4 regions of the Streptomyces sp. NPDC048191 genome follow, and region 2 is predicted to be linked to each of the others. Evidence: riboswitches for the same ligand, from Rfam matches in the RefSeq annotation. Region 2 holds a riboswitch; each other region holds the start of a gene.
What was found. Region 2 has a riboswitch for cyclic di-AMP ahead of AB0D93_RS11790 (NlpC/P60 family protein). Riboswitches for the same ligand answer to the same signal wherever they lie in the genome.
Positions count from the first base shown of each region.

Region 1: linked by a shared signal. The riboswitch ahead of AB0D93_RS06255 (transglycosylase family protein) and the one ahead of AB0D93_RS11790 (NlpC/P60 family protein) in region 2 are both predicted to bind cyclic di-AMP.
Region 3: linked by a shared signal. The riboswitch ahead of AB0D93_RS25840 (transglycosylase SLT domain-containing protein) and the one ahead of AB0D93_RS11790 (NlpC/P60 family protein) in region 2 are both predicted to bind cyclic di-AMP.
Region 4: linked by a shared signal. The riboswitch ahead of AB0D93_RS23295 (C40 family peptidase) and the one ahead of AB0D93_RS11790 (NlpC/P60 family protein) in region 2 are both predicted to bind cyclic di-AMP.

Region 1 is NZ_JBEZMO010000003.1:95,213-100,299, reverse strand. It holds gene AB0D93_RS06270 (cytochrome P450) at 1-208, shown strand, start outside; gene AB0D93_RS06265 (DUF899 family protein) at 202-933, opposite strand; gene AB0D93_RS06260 (transglycosylase family protein) at 1,178-2,236, shown strand; cyclic di-AMP (ydaO/yuaA leader) riboswitch at 2,419-2,591, shown strand; gene AB0D93_RS06255 (transglycosylase family protein) at 2,596-3,285, shown strand; gene eno (phosphopyruvate hydratase) at 3,636-4,922, shown strand; gene AB0D93_RS06245 (septum formation initiator family protein) at 5,028-5,087, shown strand, end outside.
Region 2 is NZ_JBEZMO010000005.1:278,170-283,256, forward strand. It holds gene AB0D93_RS11780 (peptidoglycan DD-metalloendopeptidase family protein) at 1-261, shown strand, start outside; gene pcrA (DNA helicase PcrA) at 304-2,784, opposite strand; cyclic di-AMP (ydaO/yuaA leader) riboswitch at 3,112-3,280, shown strand; gene AB0D93_RS11790 (NlpC/P60 family protein) at 3,288-4,466, shown strand; gene AB0D93_RS11795 (tellurite resistance/C4-dicarboxylate transporter family protein) at 4,556-5,087, shown strand, end outside.
Region 3 is NZ_JBEZMO010000017.1:37,580-42,666, reverse strand. It holds gene AB0D93_RS25855 (ATP-grasp domain-containing protein) at 1-217, shown strand, start outside; gene AB0D93_RS25850 (FAD-dependent oxidoreductase) at 264-1,466, shown strand; gene AB0D93_RS25845 (HAD family hydrolase) at 1,664-2,476, shown strand; gene AB0D93_RS25840 (transglycosylase SLT domain-containing protein) at 2,622-3,113, opposite strand; cyclic di-AMP (ydaO/yuaA leader) riboswitch at 3,118-3,296, opposite strand; gene AB0D93_RS25835 (polyprenyl synthetase family protein) at 3,921-4,931, shown strand.
Region 4 is NZ_JBEZMO010000014.1:151,339-156,425, forward strand. It holds gene AB0D93_RS23275 (helix-turn-helix transcriptional regulator) at 1-669, opposite strand, end outside; gene AB0D93_RS23280 (ATP-binding protein) at 881-1,441, shown strand; partial or broken gene AB0D93_RS23285 (LysR family transcriptional regulator) at 1,463-2,304, opposite strand; partial or broken gene AB0D93_RS23290 (LysE family translocator) at 2,276-2,470, shown strand; gene AB0D93_RS23295 (C40 family peptidase) at 2,478-2,951, opposite strand; cyclic di-AMP (ydaO/yuaA leader) riboswitch at 2,954-3,092, opposite strand; gene AB0D93_RS23300 (hypothetical protein) at 3,528-3,833, opposite strand; gene AB0D93_RS23305 (ATP-dependent Clp protease proteolytic subunit) at 3,841-4,476, opposite strand.

The DNA.
Region 1 (5,087 bases), on a different contig from region 2:
CGGCCACGGCATCCACTACTGCCTCGGTGCGCCGCTCGCCCGGCTGGAGGGCCAGACCGCGCTCGCCACCCTGCTCACCCGCCTGCCCGATCTGCGGCTCGCCGCCGATCCGGCCGACCTGAGATGGCGCGGCGGGCTCATCATGCGGGGCCTGCGCACCCTGCCGGTGGAGTTCACACCGGTCCGGGCGGCCACCGGCGGTCAGTAGTCCAGTCCCGCGAACCAGTCGCCACGGCCGGCCGGCGTGAGGTCCAGGAGGTGCCAGACGGGGTTGAGGAGGTCGAGGCCGCGCTGGTCGATGTCCTCGGACATGCGCGGGTGGGCGGAGTAGAAGTGCCGGACCGTACCGTCGGGCTCCCGGGTGAAGACGGAGACGGTGGAGTCCTGCGCGCCGTCCTCGTCCTCGCTGCCGAGGTCGTACTTGAAGGTGCTGTCCCCGGCGCTCAGCAGGCGCAGCCGGGACCAGTCGCGTGCGCGGGCGTGCCGGCGCAGGGTGGCCGGGTCGGCGGCCGCGACGACGACGAGGTCGGCGTTACGGGCGACATGGCGGGCGACCCCGTTGAAGCCGTCGATCCACAGGGTGCACATCGGGCACGGGGCGGTCTGCCGTTTGCCGTACATGAAGTGGTAGACGATCAGCGGCCGGTCCGGGCCGCCGGTGAACAGCTCGCCCAGGGAGACCTCACGCACCGGCGTGTCGCCCGCGTCGAGGTCGGCGGGGCCCTCGAGGAAGACGTAGTCGCCCACTTCGGCCCCCTGCGGAAGCGCTCTGCGCAGGGCCGCGACCTTCTCGCGGTGCCGCATGAGGTCGATCTCGGCGTCACGGAGCTCCTCGCGGGCGGCGAGGTAGTCCGCGGACTCGCCGGGCAGTCGGGTGTGCCGCACCATCGTGTCCTCCTGGCTGGGAAGCCCCCGGATCGTGTCATCGGCCATGGTTCCGGCCGCCCGGTGTGCCGCGCGTGAGGCGGCGCCGTTCCCGACGGGTGACACAGCGGGTGAGAGGGGGTCCCGGCCGCCGCTCACGGCAAGATGACGAACATTCAACTCTGTGATCTTCACGTGATCTACGCGGCATTAACTTGTGACAAGTGATCGTCTGCCGATACGTTCACCCATCAGTGTGGCGAGGAGTACCAGTTCGCCGCGCCGGTTCTGCTCTCGCACGAAAGGCTTCCGCATGCTCTCCGGGAACGGTCGTCACCGTCGCCCCCGTCAGGCTCCGGCCCTCCTCGTCGCGGCCGGAGTGACCGGCTCCGCCATCGCCATCCCGCTGCTCGGGGCCGCGAGCGCCAGCGCGGCCGACGGAACCACGTGGGACAAGGTCGCCGAGTGCGAGAGCGGCGGTTCCTGGAGCGCCGACACCGGAAACGGTTACTACGGTGGCCTGCAGATCTCGCAGGACGACTGGGACAAGTACGGCGGCACGCAGTACGCCGAGAGCGCCGACCAGGCGAGCCGTTCCCAGCAGATAGCCGTCGCCGAGAAGATGCTCGCCGACCAGGGCACCAAGCCGTGGGCCATGTGCGCGCTGACCGCCGGGCTGACCTCCCACTCCGGTTCGGTCGACGTCGACACGGGCCTCGGCGGCTCCGGCGACAGCGGCGGTTCGGGCGACGTCTCCGGCTCGTCCGGCGGCTCGGACTCGTCCGACCTGTCGGATTCGTCCCAGTCCGGCTCCGGTTCCCAGTCCGGCTCCGCCGCCGAATCCGGCTCGGACTCCTCGGGCTCCTCCTCGGACTCGGGCGCCACGCCGGCGCCGAGCCGGAGTGAGGATGCGGGCAAGACCCCGGAGGCGACCGGCGACTCCACCGGAAGCAGCACCCCCAAGTCCGACAAGTCGGACTCGACCGGCGGCGGGGACTCGCAGGGGAGCGGCAGTTCGCCCGCGACGACCCCCGGCACCGAGGACTCGGACAATTCCCCGCAGAGCGGCGGTTCTTGGAGCCTGGTCGACACCGGCGCGCTCAGCAGTGGTGGACGTCACCGGGGTGAGAGTGCGGACGAAAGCGTGACAAACGGTCAGAACGCCACGTCCTCCGGGCGTCACGCCGGCGGTGCGGCCGACACCTACACCGTGCGCGAGGGCGACTCCCTCGCCTCCATCGCCGACGCGCTCGGCGTCGACGGCGGATGGCATGCGCTCTACGCCCAGAACAAGAAGGCCATCGGCGCCGACCCGAACCAGATCACCGCCGGTCAGACCCTGAAAGTCAAGGGCGAAAAGGACGCCGAATAGGGAGAGTTGACGCCCCTTTTCGCGAACGATGTCCGGTTTGGCGAAAGTGTGGGATGAGTCTCAGAAGCCCTGATCGTCTTTGAAATTCCGTCGATCGCGTGTCTACGGTCAGGACCGCTCGTCACCACGAGCCCCGGCAGTCGCAACGCCGAATCCTGCCAGCGGTTGCCCGGGAACAGTCGTCGCGTCATGCGCCGTAGGCAGGAGCGGGGGACCCAAGGTAAGCGCCGGGCCCAGCGGTTGACGCTGGACCGGCTTGGGGTGAAGCCGCGCCTCGCGAGAGCGAGCGTGCGGCCGGGCAACTCAACCGGCCCGAACCCGACAGCTCACCTCGCAGGCGTCGGTGAGGGGATCGATCCATGCTGTTCTCCGGCAAGGGCAAGCACCGTCGTCCGTCCAAGGCCGTCCGCGCCATCACGCTCGCCGGTGTCACCGGCGCCGCCGTCGCCGCCCCGCTGATGGCGGCCGGCAACGCCTCCGCCGCCACCGCCTCCGAGTGGGACGCGGTCGCCCAGTGCGAGTCCGGTGGCAACTGGTCCATCAACACCGGCAACGGCTTCTACGGCGGCCTGCAGTTCACCAACTCCACCTGGGCGGCGTACGGCGGCACCGCCTATGCCTCGCGTGCCGACCTCGCCACCAAGGCGCAGCAGATAGCCGTCGCCGAGAAGGTCCTCGCGGGCCAGGGCAAGGGCGCCTGGCCGGTCTGCGGCACGGGCCTGTCCTCCGCCGCGTACAACGGCTCCGCTCCCACCACCTCGTCGAAGACCACCTCGTCGGGCACCACGACCCGCTCCACCGGCCAGCAGGCCGCCACCCGCTCCACCACGCGCACGGCCCCCTCGGCGAGCAAGACCGTCACCACCCCGACCGGCAAGAAGGTCAAGAAGGGCGACGGCGAGTACAAGGTCGTCAAGGGCGACACCCTCAGCGCCATCGCCGAGAAGCACCACGTCCAGGGCGGCTGGAAGAAGCTCTTCGAGCTGAACAAGGACATCGTCGAGGACGCCAACCTCATCTACCCGGGCCAGCAGCTGCACCTGAAGTGACACCTGGCTCCGACCGGACCCACAGTGCCCTCACATCCCCGGCCCGCACGCTGAAGGCCTCGTGAGGGCCACCCCCCGTCCCCACGGGCTCCCCGCCCCGGCGCGTGTTCCCCCGTACGCGCCGGGGCGGGGTCTTTGCTTTCGCCACCGGTCACCCCTACCGTTTCCCCGCTCTTCACCCCCACCCCCCTTTGTTCCGCTCATGAACAATGGGTACCGTCTGCGTGTCCTCCCCGTCCACGGGACGGTCGGTCGGTCGCTGATCCCCCGGGGACGGTTAGGCTCTAGTCGCAAGGCGGAGCCGTGAGGCGGACCGCCCCGCACTACCAGCGTCACATTCCAAGAAGGAGATGCTCGTGCCGTCCATCGACGTCGTCGTAGCCCGGGAAATCCTGGACTCCCGAGGCAACCCCACGGTCGAGGTCGAGGTCGGCCTCGACGACGGCAGCACGGGTCGTGCCGCCGTCCCGTCCGGCGCCTCGACCGGTGCCTTCGAGGCCATCGAGCTGCGCGACGGTGACTCCAACCGTTACCAGGGCAAGGGCGTCGAGAAGGCCGTCCTCGCCGTCATCGAGCAGATCGGCCCGGAGCTGGTCGGTTACGACGCCACCGAGCAGCGCCTGATCGACCAGGCCATGTTCGACCTGGACGCCACCGACAACAAGGGCTCCCTCGGCGCCAACGCCATCCTCGGCGTCTCCCTCGCCGTCGCCCACGCCGCCTCCGAGGCGTCCGACCTTCCGCTCTTCCGCTACCTGGGCGGCCCGAACGCGCACCTGCTGCCGGTGCCGATGATGAACATCCTCAACGGCGGTTCGCACGCGGACTCCAACGTGGACATCCAGGAGTTCATGATCGCCCCGATCGGCGCGGAGTCCTTCTCCGAGGCCCTGCGCTGGGGTGCCGAGGTCTACCACACCCTGAAGAAGGTCCTGAAGAGCAAGGGCCTGGCCACCGGCCTCGGCGACGAGGGCGGCTTCGCCCCGAACCTCGGCTCCAACCGCGAGGCCCTCGACCTCATCCTCGAGGCCGTCAAGGAAGCCGGTTACGCCCCCGGTGAGCAGATCGCCCTCGCGCTCGACGTCGCCGCCTCCGAGTTCTACAAGGACGGCAAGTACCTCTTCGAGGGCAAGGAGCGCTCCGCCGCCGAGATGACGGAGTACTACGAGGAGCTCGTCGCCTCGTACCCGCTCGTCTCCATCGAGGACCCGCTGTTCGAGGACGACTGGGCCGGCTGGAAGGTCATCACCGACCGACTCGGCGACAAGGTCCAGCTGGTCGGCGACGACCTGTTCGTCACCAACCCCGAGCGCCTGGCCCGCGGCATCGAGGAGGGCACCGCCAACGCCCTGCTGGTCAAGGTCAACCAGATCGGCTCGCTGACCGAGACCCTGGACGCCGTCGAGCTCGCCCAGCGCAGCGGCTACAAGTGCATGATGTCCCACCGCTCCGGCGAGACCGAGGACGTCACCATCGCCGACCTGGCCGTCGCCACCAACTGCGGCCAGATCAAGACCGGCGCCCCGGCCCGCTCCGAGCGTGTCGCCAAGTACAACCAGCTGCTGCGCATCGAGGAGATCCTCGACGACGCCGCGGTGTACGCGGGCCGCTCGGCCTTCCCCCGCTTCAAGGGCTGATCCAACCACGGCCAAGTCTCAGCCAGTCGTACGTACGTCCCCGTACCCGGTCCCGTACCGTGTCCGGGGACGTACGCACGTGTGAAAGGGGAGGCGAAGAGCCACATGGCCGTCAGGGACCGGGACCGTTTCTCCACCGCGACCAGGCTGCGGCTGCTCGGCGAG
Region 2 (5,087 bases):
GTCGTCTCCACCAAGTGGAACAGCGCGTACGGCAACATGATGATCGTGACGGCGAAGGACGGCACGCAGACCTGGTACTGCCATCTGTCCAGCTACCGCGTCGCCTCCGGGACGAGCGTCAAGGCCGGCCAGCCGATCGCCTACTCCGGAAACTCGGGCAACTCCACCGGCCCGCACCTGCACTTCGAGGTACGGCCCGCGGGCGGGGCGGCCATAGATCCGCTGCCGTGGCTGCGGAGCCACGGGCTGGACCCGACCTGAGCATCCCGTGGGCCCTCGCCGTTCGGTGAGGGGCCCTTTGACTTACAGCTTCTCCACCGGCGCGTACCGCAGCAGCAGGCGCTTCGGCTTGCCGTCGCCGAAGTCGATCGTCGCCTGGGCCTTGTCGTCCGCGCCCGACACCGCGACGACCGTGCCGAGCCCGAACTGGTCGTGGTTGACCCGGTCGCCGACCGCGAGGGACACCACCGGCTTGTCGGAGGCCCGCCGTGTGGCGAACCCGGAGGCACCCGCCGCCGAGGAACGTGAGCGGGACGAGGACAGCGAGGCCGCGATCCCGGAGGCCGGGCCGGAGGACACCGGTGCCGCCGCTCCCGTCCGCTTCCACTCCACATGGGCGGGCGGGATCTCCTCCAGGAATCGGGAGGGCGGGTTGTACGACGGCTGGCCCCAGGCGCTGCGCATCGCCGACCGCGTGAGGTACAGCCGCTCGCGCGCACGTGTGATGCCGACGTACGCCAGGCGCCGCTCCTCCTCCAGTTCCTTGGTCTGGCCGAGGGCGCGCATGTGCGGGAACACGCCGTCCTCCATACCGGTGAGGAAGACGACCGGGAACTCCAGGCCCTTGGCGGTGTGCAGGGTCATCAGAGTGATGACGCCGTCGCCGTCCTCCTCGTCCGGGATCTGGTCGGAGTCGGCGACCAGGGCGACCTGCTCGAGGAAGTCGGCCAGCCCCACCGCCTCGCCCTCACCGCGCTCCTGCTCGAACTCCAGGGCCACGGCGGCGAGTTCCTGGAGGTTCTCGATGCGGGTCTCGTCCTGCGGGTCGGTGGACGCCTGCAACTCGGCCAGGTAACCGGTGCGTTCGAGCACGGCCTCCAGGACGGTCGCCGGTCCGGCTCCGGACTCCACGATCGTCCGCAGGTCCTCCATCAGCGTGTTGAACCGCTTGACCGCGTTGGTGGAGCGCGCGGCCATGCCGTACGCCTCGTCCACGCGCCCGAGCGCCTGCGGGAAGCTGATCCTCTCGCGCTGGGCGAGGGCGTCGATCATCGCCTCCGCGCGCTCGCCGATGCCCCGCTTGGGCACGTTGAGGATGCGGCGCAGCGGCACCGAGTCCTCCGGGTTGGCGAGGACGCGCAGGTAGGCGAGGACGTCCCGGACCTCCTTGCGCTCGTAGAAGCGGACGCCGCCGACGACCTTGTAGGGCAGGCCGACGCGGATGAAGACCTCTTCGAAGACACGGGACTGCGCGTTGGTGCGGTAGAAGACGGCGACGTCGCCGGCCTTGGCCTCGCCCGCGTCGACCAGGCGGTCTATCTCGTCGGCGACGAACTGCGCCTCGTCGTGCTCGGTGTCGGCGACATAGCCGGTGATCCGGGCGCCCGCACCCGCGTTGGTCCACAGGTTCTTGGGGCGGCGCGACTCGTTGCGCTCGATGACCGCGTTGGCCGCGCTCAGGATGGTCTGCGTGGAGCGGTAGTTCTGCTCCAGCAGGATCGTCGTCGCGTTCGGGTAGTCCTCCTCGAACTGGAGGATGTTGCGGATCGTCGCGCCCCGGAAGGCGTAGATCGACTGGTCCGCGTCACCGACGACGCACAGCTCGGCGGGCGGGAGGTCGTACTCGCCCGGCGGGGTGTCCTCGTCGTGCGCGCCGGTGCCGACGAGTTCACGGACGAGCGCGTACTGGGCGTGGTTGGTGTCCTGGTACTCGTCGACGAGGACGTGCCGGAAGCGGCGGCGGTAGTGCTCGGCGACGTCCGGGAAGGCGCGCAGCAGGTTGACCGTCGTCATGATCAGGTCGTCGAAGTCGAGGGCGTTCGCCTCGCGCAGCCGCGACTGGTAGAGGGCGTAGGCCTGGGCGAGGGTCTTCTCGAAGCCGTCGGCCGCCTGGGCGGCGAAGTCCTCCTCGTCGATCAGCTCGTTCTTCAGGTTGCTGATCTTGGCGCTGAAGGACTTGGGCGGGAAGCGCTTGGGGTCGAGGTCCAGGTCGCGGCAGACCAGGGCCATCAGGCGCTTGCTGTCGGCGGCGTCGTAGATGGAGAACGACGACGTGAAGCCGAGCTTCTTGCTCTCCCGGCGCAGGATGCGCACGCACGCGCTGTGGAAGGTCATCACCCACATCGCGTTCGCGCGCGGGCCGACGAGCTGCTCGACGCGCTCCTTCATCTCGCCCGCGGCCTTGTTGGTGAAGGTGATCGCGAGGATCTGGCCCGGGTGCACGTTCCGCTCGGCGAGCAGGTGGGCGATGCGGTGGGTGAGCACGCGGGTCTTGCCGGAGCCGGCGCCGGCGACGATGAGCAGCGGGGAGCCGGCGTGCACGACCGCGGCGCGCTGGTTGTCGTTCAGCCCGTGCAGGAGGGCCGCCGTGTCGATCGCGGGACGGGGGGCGCCGTCGCGGTAGTAGGCGTCCCGGTCCGGCGGCACGTCGAACTTCCCGCCGAACAGATCGTCCGGAAGCGGCTCCGGAGCGTGGTCGTCCTCGGGCGGCGGCGGGGGCTCCTCCCCGTGCCCGCGAGGGGGCTGGAGGTCCGCCAGGAAGCTGTCGTCAAAGAGGCTGCTCATCGCTCTACGAGTCTAGGGTGCCCCACCGACAACCGGTCGCCGTCCCCGGAACATGGCCGGTCCGCAAGAGAGTTGATCTTCACCGCCGAACGGGCGTGGACCCGCTCACACAGCGGAACCGCCCGGTGACAGCCCTGCTCACGCAGCGGAACCGCCCAATGACAGGCCCACTCACGCAGGGGAAGCGTGCAGTGACGCAGGCGCGAAACCGGCCCCAGGTCACGAAAATGTATCGGACATATCACGCACCAACCTTCACAGGAGTCACACGAGTTGGCTAGCGTGCGTCCGGGCCGTACGACCCCTACCGGCGAACCTCGCCGGACCGCGCGGCCCCCGCCGAGTCCGGCGCGCCTGCGGGTGCCCGGAGCCGGGGACCCACCGACTTTGGGGTGAATCGGCCGACTCCCGCCAGGGACGACGCCGTAGGGCAACCCTTCCGAACCACCGCCCGAACCCGACAGCTAACCCGGTAGGCGGCCCATTGGAAGGAGTCGCCTCCCTTGGCGTCGCATCGCAAGCCGCGCCCCGGCGGGACCCTCGGATCGGGCATGCGCACCCCCGCCCTCGCCACCGCCGCCCTCACCTCCATGGCCGTCTTCTCACAGACCGCCGAGGCCGCCCCGAGCACCGATCACGCCAAGCCGAGCCTGGAAGAGGTCGAGAAGAAGGTCGACGACCTCTATCGCCAGGCGGAGTCGGCGACCGAGAAGTACGACGCCGCCAAGGAGCGCACCGGCAAACAGCGGGGACGCGTCGACGCCCTGCGCGACGATGTCGCCCGGCGCACCCAACGCCTCAACAAGGCCCGTGAGGAGCTGGGCTCCTTCGCCGCGGCTCAGTACCGCACCGGCGCCGCCGCCCCCGACACGGCCACCTTCCTGCTGGCGAACGACCCGCAGGACTACTTCGACCAGACCCAGTTGATGAACCGGCTGACCTCGCGGGAGAAGAGCGCGGTCGACGACTTCATCGGCGAGCAGGCCGCGACCATGAAGAAGCGGCGGGAGGCCGCGCAGAGCCTGCAGACGCTGACCGACTCACAGCACGACCTGCAGTCCGCGAAGTCCACCGTCCAGAAGAAACTGGCCACCGCGCGCGAACTGCTGTCGCAGCTGACGGCCCAGGAGAAGGCGCGGCTGGCCGCCATCGAGCGGGAGAAGCAGCAGGAGGCGGCCCGCAAGGCGGCCGAGCTGGCGAAGCAACAGGCAGCGCGGCAGCAGGCCGCGTCGTCCTCGTCCTCGTCCTCGTCCACGGGGTCGGGCTCCGGCTCCGGCTCGACGGACTCCGGCTCGTCCGGGTCCACTACGTCCAGTTCCTACGACACGAAGGCCGAGAAGGCGCTCGCCTTCGCCCGCGCGCAGATCGGCAAGCCGTATGTGTGGGGCGCCACCGGCCCGGACTCCTACGACTGCTCGGGCCTCACCCAGGCCGCCTGGAGGGCCGCAGGCGTCACACTGCCGCGCACCACGTACGACCAGGTCGACGCGGGCACCACGGTCTCCCTGGCCGACGCCCGCCCCGGCGACCTGGTCTTCTTCTACGACGACATCAGCCACGTCGGCATCTACATAGGCAACGGCATGATGATCCACGCCCCGAAGCCGGGCGCGTACGTCCGCGAGGAGTCGATCTACTACGGCGGAGAGTCGATCATTCACAGCGTGGTCCGCCCGGGCTGACCGGGCCACGCACGCGTGCCGGCGCTTTACGCCGGACGCCTGCGTGCCCTTCACGGCCGGGGGCCGTGCCGCTCCCTAGCATCGGGCGCATGCCCGGCATCTCAGCTCTGCGTGTGTGGTGGGCGGAGCGGCCCCCCGCGGCCGGGGCCGCCGTGATGGCGACCGGCATCCTGTCGGTGGGACTGCATCTGACCGGCGCGGAGACGCTCTCCCGGGTGGCGCTGGCGTTGACCTGTGTCGCCTGGGCCGCGCTGGCCGCCGACTTCGTCCTGCGGCTGCTCGGCGACCGGCGGCGCTGGGCGGCCGATGCGGGCAGCCCCGGCGCGCTCACCGCCGTCGCCGCGACCGCGGTGCTCGGCACCGGGTTCGCGACGCTGGGCGGGCGGACCCTGGCCGCGGCGCTGCTGGCACTCGCGGCACTGCTCTGGCCGGCATTGCTGGTCCTGGTCGTATGGCACTGGAGGCGGCGCATGCCGGGCTCGGTGTTCCTGTGTTGTGTGGCCACACAGGGGCTCGCCGTGCTGGCCGCCACGCTGGCCGCGGCCGAGCGCACGGCGTGGCTCGCGCACACCGCGCTGGTGCTGTTCTGGCTGGGTCTGGCGCTCTACGGCCTCGCCCTGG
Region 3 (5,087 bases), on a different contig from region 2:
GAACATCGACCTCCCCGCCCTCCTCGCCTACCGCCGCAGCGGCTATACGACGCCGCACGCGCCGGCCAGGGCGAGCGGGACGGAGCTGGCCTGGCTCGCGGGTGACGACCCGCTGCCGTTCCTCACGATGCTCGCCCGCTTCGTGCGCCCGGGCGCGAAGCACCTCTATCAGCTGTGGCGGACCAACCGCCGCGGCAGTGGCACCTCCACGAAGTAGGCAAGGCCACCAGCGAGTGGCGCACCATGTCCTGGGGAGGGACTTCGTGACTCGACCGGTTGTAGTCATCGGGGCCGGGCCGTTCGGCCTGTCCACCGCCGCCCATCTGCGGGCGCGCGGCATCCCCGTCCGCGTCTTCGGCGACCCCATGGTCAGCTGGCGTGACCACATGCCCGAGGGCATGCTCCTGAAGTCGACGCCCGTCGCCTCGAACTTCGACTGCCCGCAGCCCGGCCACACCCTCGCCGACTACTGCGACGCGGCCGGGACCCGCCGCCTGGTGACCGACGAGGACATCATCCCGGTGGAGACGTTCATCGCCTACGGCGAGTGGTTCCAGCAGAAGCTGGTGCCCGGCCTGGAGCAGGTGCGGGTCGTCTCCGTCGACCGCGACAAGAGCGGCGGCTTCGAACTGAAGCTGGACTCCGGGGAGCTGTTCACCGCGTGTGCCGTCGTCGTCGCCACCGGGCTGTCCGGCCTGGCGCACCTGCCGGCGGAGCTCGCGGGGGCCGCGGCCGACGGACCGGCGCCCACGGGCCCCCTCTCGCACAGCTCCCAGCACCACGACCTGGGGCGGTTCGCCGGCAAGGAGCTGATCGTGATCGGCGCGGGCCAGTCCGCGCTGGAGACGGCGGCGCTCGCCGCCGAGGCGGGGGCACGCGTGCGTGTGGTCGCGCGCGGCCGCGGGCGCGTCGCCTTCGGCGCCCCGCCCTGGAACCAGCCGAAGCTGCGTCCCGAGTCCCCCTTCGGCAACGCCTGGTCGCTGTGGGCGCTCAGCTACTACCCGCACCCCTACCGCTATCTGCCCGAGGCCACCCGCCACTACCTGGTCCGCCGGGTCCTCGGACCGCTCGGCGCCTGGTGGCTGCGCGAGCGCTTCGAGAGCGCCGTGCAGGTGCAGGACGTCGACCGGGTCATGGCCGCCGAGGCGCCCGACGGCAGCCCCGTCCTCACCGTACGGACCCACGGCGGGCACACCGAGCGGCTCACCGCCGACCACGTCATCGCCGCCACCGGCTACCGCGTCGACATCGCGGCGATGGACTTCCTCGGCCACGAACTGCGCACCCGGCTCGCGGTGAGCCGCGGCGCGCCGAAGCTCGGCCCCGGTTATGTCTCGTCCGTCCCCGGCCTGTACTTCACCGGACTGCCGGCGGCGTCGTCGTACGGCCCGGTGATGCGCTTCGTCTGCGGTACGGAGTTCGCCTCGCCGCGACTGGCGAAACACCTGGCGGCGGCGCACGGCTGAGCGGGGCCCGTCGGCGTCCGGCGCATCCCGGCAGCGACCGGTCCGCCGACCGCTACCGGGAGCCGGCGCCGGACCCACCGCCTCACCGCCGGCATCGCCATCAGCGGCTCGACGAGGGGCACTTGGGGGCGATCAGTACGTAAGTGCGCAGGGCGACAAGGTGAGTCGGCGCGGCGTGGGATCCGTATTCTCTGATCATGGCAGCCTCCCCCGCGTACGCACTGATCGCCACCGACTTGGACGGAACGCTGCTGCGCGGCGACGACACCGTCTCCGACCGGTCGCTCGCCGCGCTCGGGCGGGTGGCGCGGGCCGGTGTCCGGCATCTGGTCGTGACGGGCCGCCCGGCCCCGCGGGTACGGCCCCTCCTGGAGCTCCTGGGCTGCACGGGGCTCGCGGTGTGCGGGCAGGGCGCACAGGTCTACGACGCCGCGGCCGGCCGGCTGCTGTGGTCGGTCCGGCTGGACCGGGAGCTGGCCGAGACCGCGCTCGGCAAGATCGAGGCGGAGGTGGGGCAGGTCTATGCCGCCGTCGACCAGGACGGTGTCGACGGGCTCACGCTCATCGAGCCCGGCTATCTGATGCCGCACCCGACCCTGCCCGCGGTCCGGGTCGGCCGGCGCGACGACCTGTGGTGCGCGCCGATCAGCAAGGTGCTGTTGCGGCACGCCACCCTGTCCGACGACGAGTTGGCGGCCGTGGCGCGCTCGGTGGTGGGCTCGCTGGCGACGGTCACCATGTCGGGGCCGGGGACCGTGGAGCTCCAGCCGTCCGGGGTGACCAAGGCGGCCGGTCTCGCGCTGGCCGCCGAGCGGCTCGGGATCACCGCGGCGCGGGCCCTGGCGTTCGGCGACATGCCCAACGACATCCCGATGTTCGAGTGGGCCGGGTACGGGGTCGCCATGGCCAACGCGCACCCTGAACTGAAGGCGGTGGCCGATGAGATCACCTTGTCGAACGAGGACGACGGCATCGCCGTCGTCCTCGAAAGACTGTTCCCGACCGACTGACCGGCACATCAGTAGGCGCCCGGGGCCCGGGCCCCGCCGTGCGGGGCCCGGTGGATGCGCGGCGGCCGTCCGGCACGCCCCCGTCCGTCAGGTGTGGGTGCGTGCGGGACGGCCGGTGTCGTGCCGGTCCGCGGGAGCGGGACGATCAGTACGCGCTGAAGACGTTGTCGATCGAGCCGTACCGCGCGGCGGCGTAGTTGCAGGCCGCGGTGATGTTGGCGACCGGGTCGTAAGGGTCGAAGGCGGTGCCGGCCACGTGGTACGTGTTGAAGGTCGGGTCGATCACCTGGAGCAGGCCCTTGGACGGGATGCCCTTGGCGGCGTTGGAGTCCCAGAGGTTGATGGCGTTCGGGTTGCCGGAGGACTCCCGGATGATGTTGCGGTAGATGCCGTTGTAGGTGCCCGGGATGCCCTTCTGGGCCATGATCGCGAGCGACTCGCGGATCCAGCCGTCGAGGTTGTTCGGGTACCCGGCGGGAGTGGTGGAGGCCTTCGCGGTGGCCGTGGTGGTGGCCGCCGTGGCGCTGGTGGCGCTGATGAGCGGCAGGGCGAGGACGGCGGCACCGGTGCCGGCGACGGCGAGGGTGCGGACGAGGCGGTTCATCCGGGTGGGGCGGGGCTGAGCGGCAGCAGGCATGGGGAAGTCCTCTCCGTCGCCTGCGAGGTGAGCTGTCGGGTTCGGGCGGGGAGGTGCCCGGCCGTGCCCTGGATGGGCTCGGCTTCACCCCTAGCCGTTCCGGTGCGACGTGTGCCGTCCGGTCCGGCGACTTACCTGGGTCCCCCGCTCCTGCCGTACGAATGAGTTCGTCGATGGGTCACGCGGGCGGCGGCAGGATTCGGCGTCCGCCCGGTTGGCCCGGAACGTATGCGAGAGCACATGTCGGGAACAAGTGCCGGATCCACACATCGCACCATTTGACCTTGGTCTGTGCCGTATGGGGTGCTTGATCCTTTGCGGTTGCCAACCCTCAACTCGCCGACGGGGCGCGGCGGGAGCGGCGGACCGGGGGTTCAGGGTGCCGGCCGGTGACCGTGACCCAACTCACGAAATAGCAAAGCAGTTCAAATCGGACATGGGGGATTTGGGTGGATCGGACGGGCGGTGGAACCTGTGACGCGGTGCCGGTCGTTGTCGTATTGGCTGCGACGGCCGTGGGTGTCGGCACGTGGTGCATGATCGTCGCGGCGCGAAGGCGAGGTGCGGGCGTTACTCCGCTCGCTCCTCGGTTCGCGACAAAGTGTGTGGGGTCCTGTTAAGTCGATAAATGTGCGTTATTACCACTTGATCAAAAACATACCGGTCATGATCCGATACCGCCCGGGCTGGACCGGTGGGCGCTATCGGTGATCGAACAGGGACCGGATACGCTGACTTGAGTGATGGCAGCGACCTATCGACAAACCGTGTAATCGCCAGCAGACACCAGCAGACAGGAGACCCCTCGTGACCGTCGTCGGGCCGTTCGGGCTGAGCGTGCGGGACCAGGCTCTGGAAGCCGATGTCCAGGCCGGATTGGCGGCTGTCGAGGAAGGCTTGCTCGAGGCCACCAAGAGCGAGGTCCCGTTCATCACGGAGGCCGCGCAGCACCTCGTACGGGCCGGCGGGAAGCGGTTCCGGCCGCTGCTCGTGATGCTCGCGGCCCAGTTCGGCGACCCCTACGCGCCGGGCATCGTGCCCTCGGCCGTCGTCGTGGAACTGACCCACCTGGCCACGCTGTACCACGACGACGTCATGGACGAGGCGGCCGTGCGGCGCGGTGTGGACAGCGCCAACACCCGCTGGGGCAACTCCGTCGCGGTCCTCACCGGCGATTTCCTCTTCGCCCGCGCTTCCCAGATCCTCGCCGACCTCGGCCCCGAGGCGGTACGGGTGCAGGCCCTCGCGTTCGAGCGGCTGGTCACGGGCCAGATCCTGGAGACCGCCGGCCCCTCGGACGGCCGCGACCCGGTCGAGCACTACCTCGACGTGCTCGGCGGCAAGACGGGCTCGCTGGTGGCCGTGTCCTGCCGGTTCGGCGCGATGATGTCCGGCGCCGACGAAACGGTCGTCGACGTCCTCACCCAGTACGGCGAGCGGCTCGGGGTCGCCTTCCAGCTCGCCGACGACGTCCTGGACATCGCTTCCGACTCCCACGAGTCCGGCAAGACCCCGGGCACCGACCTGCGCGAGGGCATCCCGACGCTCCCGGTGCTCCGGCTGCGCGAGCGGGCGGCCCGGCTCGGCCTCCCCGAGGACCGCGCGCTGTGCGAGCTGCTCGACTCCGACCTCAGCGACGACGGCCGGCACGCCGAGGCGCTGTCCGCGCTGCGCGCCCACCCCGCGCTGGAGCAGGCCCGCCGGGACACCGTCCGGTACGCGGAGGAGGCCCGGTCCGCGCTGGCGCCGCTGCGGGAGTGCGACGCCAAGGCGGCGCTGCTGGAACTGTGCGACGCGGTGGTGCACCGCGCCGGCTGACGCCGCACCGGCTGCACCGGCCGCTCCCCGGCCGGCCCGAGTCGGCTGACGCCCGGCCGGACCGAGTCGGCCGGCGGACGGTCGGGTGCCCGCGGGCCGTACCCGCCCGGACCAAGTCGACCGGGCGTCTGGGCGGAGCGGGTCTGCCGGCGGACG
Region 4 (5,087 bases), on a different contig from region 2:
AGGCCCGGTGAGGCCGACATGCGCCCCGGCGCCGAACGGTAGTACCTGGAGCCGCACTTGGGGCAGGCGCGCCGCGTCCATCAGCCGCTCCAGCTGGCGGGCCATCACCTCGGGGCCGCCGACCTCGCGCCGCAGCACCGCCTCGTCCAGCACCGCGCTCAGCCTCAGCGGCCGTGCCGCGTGGAGCACGTCCTGCCGGGCCAGCCGCACCTCCACCAGCGCGTCCAGGTCTTCGTCGTCCAGGTCCCGCACGGCCACCCGGGTCACCGCGCGGGCGTACTCGCGCGTCTGCAGCAGTCCGGGCACGACCGTGGTCTCCAGGGTGCGCATCGCGCTCGCCTGCGACTCCAGGCTGATGAAGTCCCGGTACGTCGGCGGCAGTACCCCGCGGTAGGCGTGCCACCAGCGGTGCCGGTCGCCCGCCTCCTCGGAACCCGCCAGCATCAGCAGCAACTCGCGCAGCTGCTCGTCCCGCACCTCGTAGGCGTCGAGCAGTAACCGCACATCGGCCGGTTTTACACCGCTGGCACCGGTCTCGATACGGCTCACCTTCGACTGGTGCCAGCCGACCAGCCGGGCCGCCTCGCCGCTCGTGAGCCCAGCACCGGTACGCAGCATGCGCAGTTCGGCGCCCAGTTTGCGGCGGCGCACTGCCGGCCCGTTCTGCATGGGCTCCTCCTACTCCTTCCGGGCCGCCCAAATACGGTCTCGCGTCGTAGAGTTCACCGCATCGAGCGACAGATATATGCATATCTTGGTGGATCGCTCCCCGTGACCGCCCGGTGATGGCAGGCTGACGAGCAAGCACCAGTCCGGGACCGTACTCGAACCATCCGCTCCGTGTCGGACTGCGGTCCCGTGGGAAAGGGACGACGTCGCCATGGCAGACCATCTGGAAGCATCCGTCACTCTGCCGAGCGATCCCGCCTCGGTCTCCGCCGCCCGCACCTATGTCGTGAGCACGCTCGCGGAGTGGGGCCTGCCGTCGGACACCGAAACAGCCGACACCGTGCGGCTCATCGTCTCCGAACTCGCCACGAACGCCGTACAGCACACCTTCGGCCAGTCACCCACCTTCACGGTCGACATCGCGCTGGACCGTGACGAACACCTGCGCATCGGCGTCACGGACAGTCATCCGCGCTTTCCGAAGAGACTGCCCGCCGCCGTCCAGCAGGACAACGGTCGCGGCATGGTCATCATCCGCTGGCTGACCGCGGAGTGCGGTGGCAGACTCCGCGTCCGGCCCACCCGCGAGGGCGGCAAGACGGTCTCCATCGAACTCCCTTGGGCGGCCCCGGCGGAGCCGGTACCGGCGGTGCCCCACAGGGGCGTGGGGCTGTTCCCGAACGCGACCCCGCCGCGATGGGGCGCTCCCCCTTCCAGCGAAGCCGACAGCGCCGGAGCGGCCGGCCACGACCGCACTCCGGACCCGCCGTAGCACCCCGGACCGGCCCTGGCGTGCGGCCCGGCCGAAGGCCCCTCGCAGCAGCGCCCGGAAGGCGCCCGCGGCCGGGGTCGTCTCGTCCGGTCGGTAGGCCACCGAGATCGTCCGGTGCAGGCGACCCGCCTCCAGGGGGCGTACGCCGACGGGTGTGGCCGCGGTGCGGGCCACCATCTCCAGTACGACGTCCCCGCCCAGCCCCGCGCGCACACCACGGCGTACCCGGGCGTCGGCACCCGTAGCGACGGCGTGGCGCCCACGGCGGAGAGCAGGGCCTCGATCTCCCGGCGGGCCGCATGCTGCGGTGCCTTGCCGATCAGTGGCTCTCCGGCCGGCTCCGTCAGCGGCAGCCGGGACGAGACGCTGCTCAGGGCGTGTCCCGGCGCGGTCACCAGGACCAGTTCCGCCACCAGGACGTCCTCCGGACGCACCGACGACGGCACCGGCGAGACCTCGGCCGGGTGGTAGGTGTGGGTCAGCGCCAGGCCCATCTCGCCGGCGGTCGGGAAGGTGCCGCGCCTCAGCGCGCCGCCCGTCAGGCCGGTCAGCCGCGCCAGTGCGTGCCCGGGCCCGGTCCAGCCCGTCGAGGCCCCTCCCTCCCTGCCTCGAAGGCGCGGGAGGTGCCCCCAGACCCGCGCCACCAGCACCTCGCCGGCCTCGGCCGGCCGGGCCCCGCGGTGATGACGCCCCAGCAGAGCCGTGCCCGCCCCCCGCTCCGGCTTGGCCAGCTGCTGGGACAGCGCGGGCGGGGTGTTGCCGAGCCGGTCGACGGCCCGGGTGATCGAGCCGGCCTCCGCCACGGCCACCGGCGAGCCCGCAGGGGGGCACGCGCTGCCCCGGACGCTGCTGCTCGCGGTGATCGTGTGCGCGCCGGCACTGGTGCGGTTCCAGATGGTGACGCCGCTGGTGGACCGGCTGGCCAGGTGGTTGCGCCGGCCCCGGGCCGCCCGTGGGCTCCAGGCGGGCACCGGGGTGGCGCTGACGGTGCTGGGAGCGGCCCTGCTGCTGGAGCCGCTCCTTACCTGACGTCAGGTCAGCTGACCCGGCCGTACCAGACGCTCCTGGTCCAGATCTTCTGGAGCCTCACCACGTCCCCGGTCCTCGGCGCGTGCCAGATCTTCCCGTGACCGGCGTAGATGCCGACGTGGTAGACGTACGAACCCGAGTGGAAGAACACCAGGTCACCGGCCTTGCGGCGGCCGGCGGAGATGTGGTGCGTCCTGTTGTACTGCGCGGCGGCGGTACGCGGCAGGCGCTTGCCCGCCTTCTTGAACGAGTAGAGCGTGAGCCCCGAGCAGTCGAACCTGCGCGGCCCGGTGGCCCCGTACTGGTACGGGGCGCCCTTCTTGGAGGCCGCCACCTGCAGCGCTTTCGCGGCGACGCCGGCGGCCGAGGCCTCGGTGGCGAGACCGGGGACCGTGATCGAGCCGCCGACGGCGGCGAGGGTGAGAGCCGAGGCCGTGCCGGCCCGGGCCATGAGTGACGGGACACGATTGAGCGCAGTCATGCGCAACCCTTCGTCAGCCGCCTGTGAAGGATGACCTGTCGGATTCGGGCTGGCGAAGTTGCCCGGCCGCGTTGCCGCGGCTTCACCCCAAGGGCTGCTCGGAACCTCCGGCCGTCTGCGACGTACAGACGAACGTCCGTCCCGGCGACCCGTCTTGCTCGGGTCCTCCACTCCTGCCGATCCACTCCTGTCGACCGGTCATCCGGGCGGCGGCAGGACTCGGCGTCCGCCCGGACCGCCCCGCCGCGGTGGCGGGGGCTTGTCGTCGGACAGGGATCTTCACTCATGACTGTCGGAAAATCCCAATGCATCCGGGGATTTGTGGCGTTACTCACCACTCACCCGTTCGGGTGGACAGTGTCGTGTTCGAGGCGCCGTCAGGTCCCGGTCGTAGCCCCGGACCTGGGGCGGAGCGTGTTCTTCCGGTGCGTGCGACGGCGCGGTGCGCAAGTCGGGAGGCCCGAAAAACGATCCGGATATACACCGGTCGGCGGTACGTCGTTCGGGCCGTTTCAAGTCCGGTCCGAGCGGCGGCTGTCGACAGCACGGTCCGCCCGGCCGGTTCCGGTGTCCGGATCAGCCGTCACCGTCGGGCGGGAGCGCGACGCGCGCGGCACGACGCCGGCCGTCCAGCACCCGCAAGGCCCGTGCCAGCGTGTCACCGTGCAGCTCCGTCTCGCCCCGCCGGTGCATCAACGCGAGGGCGTCACGCAGCTCTGCGGCCTTGCGCACCAGGGCCTGGGCCGCGCGCAGTCCGCGATAGGTGTCCCCGTCGTGCGCGGGATTGATGCGGCCCAGCAGGTCGACCGCCTCCAGGTAACGGTCGATCAGATCGCCCTCGGCGCGCGTCAGCGCGGGCAGCGGCGGCAACTCCGGCAGCATCGGCGGCTCACCTCGCGTCCGGTGCGCCGGGCATGCTCCGCCGGCTGAGTACGATGCCGTCCACCAGCCCGTAGTCCACGGCCGCGGGGGCGTCCAGCACCAAGTCCCGTTCCAGGTCGCGGTGGACCTGCTCGGCCGTGCGCCGGGTGTGCCGTACGAGCATCTCCTCCGTCACGGCGCGGACCCGGGTCAACTCCTCGGCCTCGATGAGCAGGTCGCTGGGCTGTCCCTGCACCGGTTCGGCCAGCTGGGGCTGGGAGATCACCAGGCGCGCTCCGGGCAGGGCGAACCGCTTGCCCGGCGTGCCGGCCGCGATCAGCAGCGCCGCCTGGGACGCGGCCTGGCCCAGGCAGTAGGTGGCCACGTCGCAACTGACGTAGCGCATCGTGTCGTAGACGGCGGTCAGTGCGCTGAACGAACCGCCGGGGGAGTTGACGTACAGCGTGATGTCCCGCTCCGGGGCGGCGTGTTCGAGGTACATGAACTGAGCCATCACGTCGTTCGCGGCCGCGTCGTCCAGCGGGGTGCCGAGGAAGACGATCCGGTCCTCGAAGAGCTTGCCGTAGGGGTCGAGCGTGCGGGCGCCGCTGCTGGTGCGCTCGGTGAACTCTGGAAGGACATGTCGGGCGGACGCTCGGGACATGGGCATACCCCTTCTCATCGCACGGCCTCGGGTTGGGCTCGGCGTCTGTAAAAAATGTACAGGACGTACATAGTGCTGGCACCTAAACGTTCTCGTCCGCATGTCGAGCCGCGATCATCACAGAGGTTGATCCGCAGGACCCCAACCGCGTCGGCCTGTGCGTGCTCAATCTCACGGGGCAGCTCGTCCACCCGCTGGCCGCCGGTGGGTGTTCGCCCGATGACGGCGGCGAGCAGGCCGGCTCCCCGGATTGCCCGGATGCCGCCACGCCCGGCAGCCCGTTCCGCTACTGCGCGTGCGGGTGGGCGGAGGCCACGCTCAAGGGCGGGACGTGGTCTGGCCGGAGCGCACGTAGTGGCCGGGATCGCGTCCACGTGGGCCCAGGTGTGGCCTCACCTGCTCGCGGACGCCCTTTGGGTGCCGCTGGCCGGGTCGGCGCACTCCCGTGCCCGCCGCGTCGCGGCCCGGCACGCGGCCGTCATCGAGGCCGCGCTCCGGGGCGCACCGCGAGGAACTGCACCTCTACGTCGGCGACAGGCCCGGCCAGGGCTGAGCCGCACACCCTCACCCCCCCCGCGACCTTCAGGGGCTTCTCGCATGTCCAGGACGAC